3 regions of the Sporolactobacillus pectinivorans genome follow, and region 3 is predicted to be linked to each of the others. Evidence: predicted binding sites of a transcription regulator. Region 3 holds the regulator's gene; each other region holds the start of a gene.
What was found. Region 3 encodes NrdR, which represses ribonucleotide reductase genes. Its sites were predicted from a motif close to AACACNATATATNGTGTT; they were not measured.
Positions count from the first base shown of each region.

Region 1: a site for NrdR is predicted at 1,038-1,055, ahead of nrdJ (ribonucleoside-triphosphate reductase, adenosylcobalamin-dependent). Genes of this name have one in related genera too.
Region 2: a site for NrdR is predicted at 895-912, ahead of nrdI (class Ib ribonucleoside-diphosphate reductase assembly flavoprotein NrdI). Genes of this name have one in related genera too.

Region 1 is NZ_NXGA01000001.1:609,061-611,267, reverse strand. It holds gene COP04_RS03245 (DMT family transporter) at 1-618, opposite strand, end outside; gene nrdJ (ribonucleoside-triphosphate reductase, adenosylcobalamin-dependent) at 1,090-2,207, shown strand, end outside.
Region 2 is NZ_NXGA01000001.1:1,544,305-1,546,511, reverse strand. It holds gene nrdE (class 1b ribonucleoside-diphosphate reductase subunit alpha) at 1-436, opposite strand, end outside; gene nrdI (class Ib ribonucleoside-diphosphate reductase assembly flavoprotein NrdI) at 399-782, opposite strand; gene COP04_RS07415 (hypothetical protein) at 1,289-1,897, opposite strand.
Region 3 is NZ_NXGA01000001.1:3,138,337-3,140,543, forward strand. It holds gene COP04_RS15415 (replication initiation and membrane attachment family protein) at 1-453, opposite strand, end outside; gene nrdR (transcriptional regulator NrdR) at 929-1,414, opposite strand; gene coaE (dephospho-CoA kinase) at 1,520-2,119, opposite strand; gene mutM (DNA-formamidopyrimidine glycosylase) at 2,116-2,207, opposite strand, start outside.

The sequences.
Region 1 (2,207 bases), 2.5 Mb from region 3:
AATATTTATTTCATGCAACTGGCTGAAAACAAAAGGTGTGAGTACGACAATAGCAACGAGAATTGAATAGTTTGTGATCTCAATTGATGAATAACTTTTCGGGACACGTTTTATGAGAACAGACATGAGCGCCCATGTTAAAGCCGCAATCAGCAGGAAAATCCCGCCAAGTTGACCGGACACGTTGATATGACCGTTTCCGACAATAAGCAATACGCCTATTGTAGCCAAACAAACCGACACTATTTTCTTCACATTCAGCCGTTCTTTAAGCAGCAACCAGGCAAAAGTAACCATAAACGCCGGTGTAGAAGATGTAATGATTGCCCCCATCTGTGCCGAAGAAAACATTGTGCCAAATTCCTGTGTAACGATTGAGACCGTGTTTCCAATGATTCCAATGAGTATCACTAATACAAGATCGCGTTTTTGAATTCTCCATGACTGCCGCGTGACTACGCCAATGACCAGAAGTGTAATAAAGGCAACACAATATCTCATCCAAACAAGTTCTATCGGCGGGATCACTGAGACAACAACTTTAACAACTACATACATACCACCCCAAATACTGGCGGCTAAAGCTAAATATAGGGAACCCAACCAAGTGTTTTTCAATTTTTTGTACCCTCCGTATAACAAATTAGGTCAATAAATGCCCTAACGGAGAGAAGCAGTCACTTTACTCCATTAAGGACGGAGAAGTGCCGCTGGTACATCATTTTCAAATAATGGAGCTAACAACATTTTGTTCACCCCTATCCTGCTGCGGTCTAATACCTGTATTATACATGTTTTTTTAATCATACATCTTTCCAGAATTGATTTTGCTTTGAAAAATTCTTATGAAAACATTATGATGTTTCTATATTGATTGAACCGCAGCGTCTGGTCGATACCGCGCGCATCGGATGAAACCTCTTTAAGTAGCCTCGCACCTTATAATCTTGATCATCAATAGATCCCGCTATTATATTAATTTAAAAAGGATTACATTTTTGCTTATTTTCTATATGTGGATATATAATATTAACAAATACACAATATATAGTTATACTTGTAAAAGTGACTTATGGGAGGAATTATTAAATGCAAATTAAGCTGTCAGATACCTACATTGAAAAAATCAAAAGCGAAGTAACACCACATTGGGGAGAGCTTGGGTGGGTTACATATAAAAGGACCTATGCCAGATGGCTTGAAGATAAAAACAGATCGGAAAATTGGGATGAAACGGTCAAACGTGTTGTTGAGGGAAACATCAATCTCGATCCAAGAATCCAAGCAGGAGCCGTCCCGGCAGAAATTTATCACGAACTTCAGCATGAAGCGGAACGACTCTATAAACTGATTTACAGTCTTGCCGCAACGCCTTCCGGACGCAACCTGTGGATCTCCGGTACGGACTATCAGGACAGAGTCGGTGATGCGCTGAACAACTGCTGGTTCATTTCCATTCGCCCACAGGCCTATGGAAACAGTCATATCGTTCCTGACTATCTCAAAAAAGACCAGCCTGCCGTATCCATGCCCTTCTCATTTCTGTTCGATCAGTTGATGAAGGGCGGAGGCGTCGGTTTTTCTGTCGTAGAAGAAAATATCAGCCAAATGCCTGAAGTGGATCAGAAAATTGAACTGGTTGTTCTGATCAGTAAGAAAAACAAGGATTATGGTACTGCAATTGAGGCGGGTGCCGTTGATGCTGACGAGTGGTACAGTACCCATGAAGGAGAATCAGCCCTGTTTGCTGAGACCCAGGATACTCGGGAAGGATGGGTTGAATCCAATGCCCTTCTGATCGACTCCCACTTTTCAAAAACAACAGGAAAAGCCGAACGGGTCATCATTGATGTAACGAAAATCCGTGAAAAAGGACAAAGAATTCATGGTTTTGGCGGTGTAGCTGCAGGCCCAACCCCATTTATTGAGATGCTCTATTCCATTAATACCGTCCTCAATGAGGCCTATGGTCGAAAACTGACTTCCGTTGACTGCACGGATCTTTGCAATTTGATCGGCAAAAATGTGGTGGCTGGAAATGTCCGCAGGAGTGCCGAAATTGCGCTTGGGAGCCCGGTCGATCATGGTTTTGTAACAATGAAACAAGACAAAGAAAAGCTCATGGATCATCGCTGGGCTTCAAACAACAGCGTCATTGTCAGCCCTGAATTCGATGAATATGAAACGATTGCGGATTCCATTGCTAA
Region 2 (2,207 bases), 1.6 Mb from region 3:
TCATCGCCCGCATGAACCGGACAGCCCGGTCATAATCGCCTCTTGCGAGAAACAGAGAAGCGATTGAAACTCGTTCATCATAACGCTCAAGATAACGAGATTTGTCGTTGGTTCGCATCGCATAATCGCGGTAAAACTTGCTGGCCGCCATATAAGATTTGAATTCAAAATGATAGGCAGCCGCTGACCGATGAAGCGACTCAATCGCCGACTCATCGTATTCACCGAAAACATTATAGTAGAAATTGTTGTCAACAAGATAGTGGAGCCTGTCCAGAATACCTTTAAAATGAACGGTTTTCTGCCGGACTTCGTCCATATAGGTCTGAATCGCCTCATGATCTTTCTCCAGCTGGTAGAAACCGTTTTCTCCGCGCGTAAGCACCTCATTGTTCAGTTCAACGTAGGACTTCGGCTTGATCGCTTCGTTCAACAAATGTCCTCACCCTTTCCTGAAAATTTATAACATCGGCCGCTGTTCCTCCAAGTTCAAATTTATATAAAATCGGAACATGGTACGCCGCGGCAATAACGTCGGCTGCACGTGCAAAATTTCTTCCCCAGTTTCGGTTGCCACTCGCAGCGACAGCTCTGAGAAAGCGACCATTTTTCATTAAAAATTGTTTCACACTGTCCGGCGCATCGCCGAAACCAATCGTATTCGTCACAAGAATAAAAGGACGATCAACCGGATTCAGACTGTCGATCGGCTGAAAAGCCAGCCCTGTTTTTTCTAAAAAACGTTTGACATTTCCGGTCATGCTTTCGTATAAAATCATCATCGGCGGCCCTCCTGTTCAAAAAAGTGCTGCAATACCGGTTGCTTCTGAATTTCTCATCGTTTCAGAGGTTACCGTCGTCTTAGTACTACATATAGTTTATGCTTAATAATTTACCACAATATATAGTGAATCACAAGCCGTTTTATTCGTAATCAGCCGGTAACTTTTATATCATATGACAAGGAATCAGGTACTTCAATCCTTGGATTGGGCCGAAAAACAGAGGTATATTAAGCATTGTGCGGTATGTCACAACAAATGAGGATTGACTCTATTATTAGCAGAGTTTCAAAAAAAAGTTTAAAATATGTGACTGATTTTTCAGCAGCCGGAATTACAATTACTTTCTTCAGGCGTGGAAATATTTTATGTAAAGAAAACTTGCCGATTGGCAAGCCTTTAGGCAATGCCAGAGGCCTAGTTGCACTTACACTTTAATCCTTGAAATTTTTATACTTTCTTAAAGTGCAAAAAAAGGCCTGATCAACAGGCCCCCCAATTTTTGACTATTTTCTTTTTGCTGTTCCGCTGAATCCGATTATCTCTTTATTGTCCGGTTTGCTTACGATAAGAACCGTTTTTCCGTTCTTTTTGATCAGTCTCATGCTTTGTGTCAATTTTCCCCAAACCCCGGTTCCATCGCCATGCAGTGTAGCCCGTCTCATACACAATGTGTTATTTTTAATGACAGTGTCTTTCGATTTAACGTACGCGACTGCTGCCATTGGAGCATAATTATAGCTGATCGTGTCTTTGGTGATTAATATCTGATAGCTGGCATGTGTATTCACTTTACCGAGAATCCACGAACCTGTAAAATCATTATAAGTTGCAACACGTGATTTAGAAAGATCGCTGACATTGATATATCCTGACTTATTACTATATGTTACATGATAAAGGCCCCTACCCGGTTTATGGGCGAGATAAAACTTTGTGTTAACAGGCAAAATACGGGTGATTTTTGTGCCTTGTTTATTGCTGAAAAATGGTGTGCCTTGTACCGTATAATAGGTGATGGCTTTGGGAGCCGCTGCAGAAACAAACGATGAAAAACTCAAACTGGAAATTAAAAGTGCAACAATAATTAGGAATGCGGAAAACCGTTTTTTCATTTTAAAAACTCCTTTGTAATATAATTGTAATATAGATGAAGCAAATGTAATATACGTTCTTTTAACTTTTCCGTCAACTATAAAATGGGAATTGTAACCATTTAGACATTTATAATTTTTGTCGGTTAATGGTCTAGTCTGCTTTATTTTTTGCCCATTCCGCCTGTTTTTCGCTCTGTAGCAAATAAAAATTCGATTTCAAGACTCATTCTGAATAAAAAAGACATTTTTCGATTTTCCAGCGCATTGGGCCGAAATAAGGAAAATGCCTTTTTGATTAGCGCATTTTTATTTAACAGACCTCCTAAAT
Region 3 (2,207 bases):
ATCTTCAGGGCGTGTTTTATCAATAAAAAGATTACTGAGCCGTTCAAAGTCCCGTGGACCGACCTGATGATACAAAAAAGTACTGAGCAAATCATCATGAAAAAACTGTTCCGGTTTCAGAGGTGGAAGGATTTGATAAATAAACAAGCCGGAATCTGAATGCTTCTTCTTCAATGTCCGAAGCAACCCGACGGCTTCAAGTTTCTTCCTGGCTTTCAGTATCCGGTCCAGTGAAAGATTCATGAACCCCATCAGCTGGTGATGGGTCACTGAAAAATGACCGTCCTGTGCATCTTTTTCCTGCCAGAAAGTAAAGTACAAACTGGTTGCCTCGATTCCAATGAGCGGCTGATAGAGACAGGTAATGATTTTCTGATCATAAAAATAAAGCAGGCTTGCTGCCCTGACTTCATACCGGTCACCCGGCAGCACCTCCTTCCAGGATTGAATCATGCCTGTTCCCCCTTTTTTATAGCTCAGTTATTAACTGCATCTGGAAAAACCCGAAATTCCCGCAGCCTTTTTAATCCAAAAACGTTTAAGCCCGGGCAATTTTATTTTCGAATTTCTTCAAAAAGCTACTAAATGATTAGCAGCGAATTCTCCGTCATCCCTTCGAAAAAACTCTTTTAGGCGGCGTAAAAAGTCATCGAATGATCAGCGGCGAATCTCAACGCCCTCCTCAGTTAAAAGGATCTTCTGCTAATAGGAAAAGGATCTTTCGCTAATACGTACACGTCCTGTGTACAACGCAGAAATCAGCACATCCTGTGCCAGTTCATGTAGCGTCAATCTACGCTCCGGCCCTCGCAACTTCGCTGCCTCCACCTTCCGACGGTCATGGATGACCTGGTGCAGGCGTTGTAACACGATGTTGCATTTTTGGCCCGCGACTGTTCTCCCTCGTCACTTTTTTAAACAGGCTCTTTTATGAGTTTTTTCTGTTGTTTTTTTCTGTTTCCAGTTGGTCCTTAAGTTCCTGAATTTCCCGTGCGAAGACATTAATGTCCTTAAACTGCCGATAAACCGACGCAAAGCGCACATACGCAACCTCGTCCACCTTTGCCAGCTCATTCATAACCAGTTCACCGATTTCATGGCTCCTGACTTCAGAACGTCCTTCATCACGAAGCGCTTTTTCCACTCGATTGGCAATACGTTCCAGCTCTTCAAGCGGAACCGGGCGCTTTTCACAGGCTTTAATTAATCCGCGCAATATTTTATCCCGGCTGAATGCTTCACGGGCATCTTCTTTCTTTACAACAACAAGCGGAATTTCTTCTACTTTTTCAAATGTAGTAAAGCGATAGTGGCAGTACTCGCATTCTCTCCGTCTGCGGATCGCCCTTCCACTGTTCACAGGACGAGAGTCCAGAACTTTGGTCCCATCTTTTTTACAGCTTGGACAGCGCATAATTCCCACCTCAATCGCAGTTTTGGATGATAATTTTATTTTATCCTAACAGAGGCCGGATGAAAAGCGGCCGCCTGGCCAAGAGTTTAAAATCTAAACGATCTGTCACATGATCATCCATTGTTTTAACAGTTTCACCAGTTGTTCCTCAGTTTCCCGAATTGTTCCGTTGTTATCGATCACCGCGCTCGCTCGCTTTTTCTTCTCCTCCAATGGCATCTGGGTGTTAATCCGTGACAGCGCTTCGGCCTTTGTCAAACTATTTCTGGTCATCAGCCTCTGAATCTGGTTGTCTTTTGTGGCATAAACAACGATCGTTTTGTCAGTCCAACCTTCAAACGAGCCTTCAAATAAAAGCGGCACATCCAGAAACACAACAGGAGCCCCCAGAGTTTCAAGTAATTTAAGCTGCTTACGCATCTCAGTGCGAATCAGCGGATGAATCATCCGATTCAGATTTTTCCTCTGATCCTCATTATGAAAAATCAGGTTGCCCAGCTTCGAGCGGTTCAATCTTCCGTCTTCAAGCAAGATCCTGTCACCAAAGACGGCGGCAATCCGTCTCAGCCCTTCGCTGCCGGGGATAACAACATCGCGAGCGATCCGGTCGGCATCGATCAAATGATAGTTGTGGTTTCTCAGCCAGTCCGATACAGTGCTTTTGCCGCTGGCTATCCCTCCGGTCAGTCCGATTTTCAGCATTATTTTTTCCTTCTCTTCTGGCATTTCGGGCAGAAATGTGTACCGCGGCCATTAACTTTCATTTTTTCAATCGCAGTGCCGCAGCGGACAC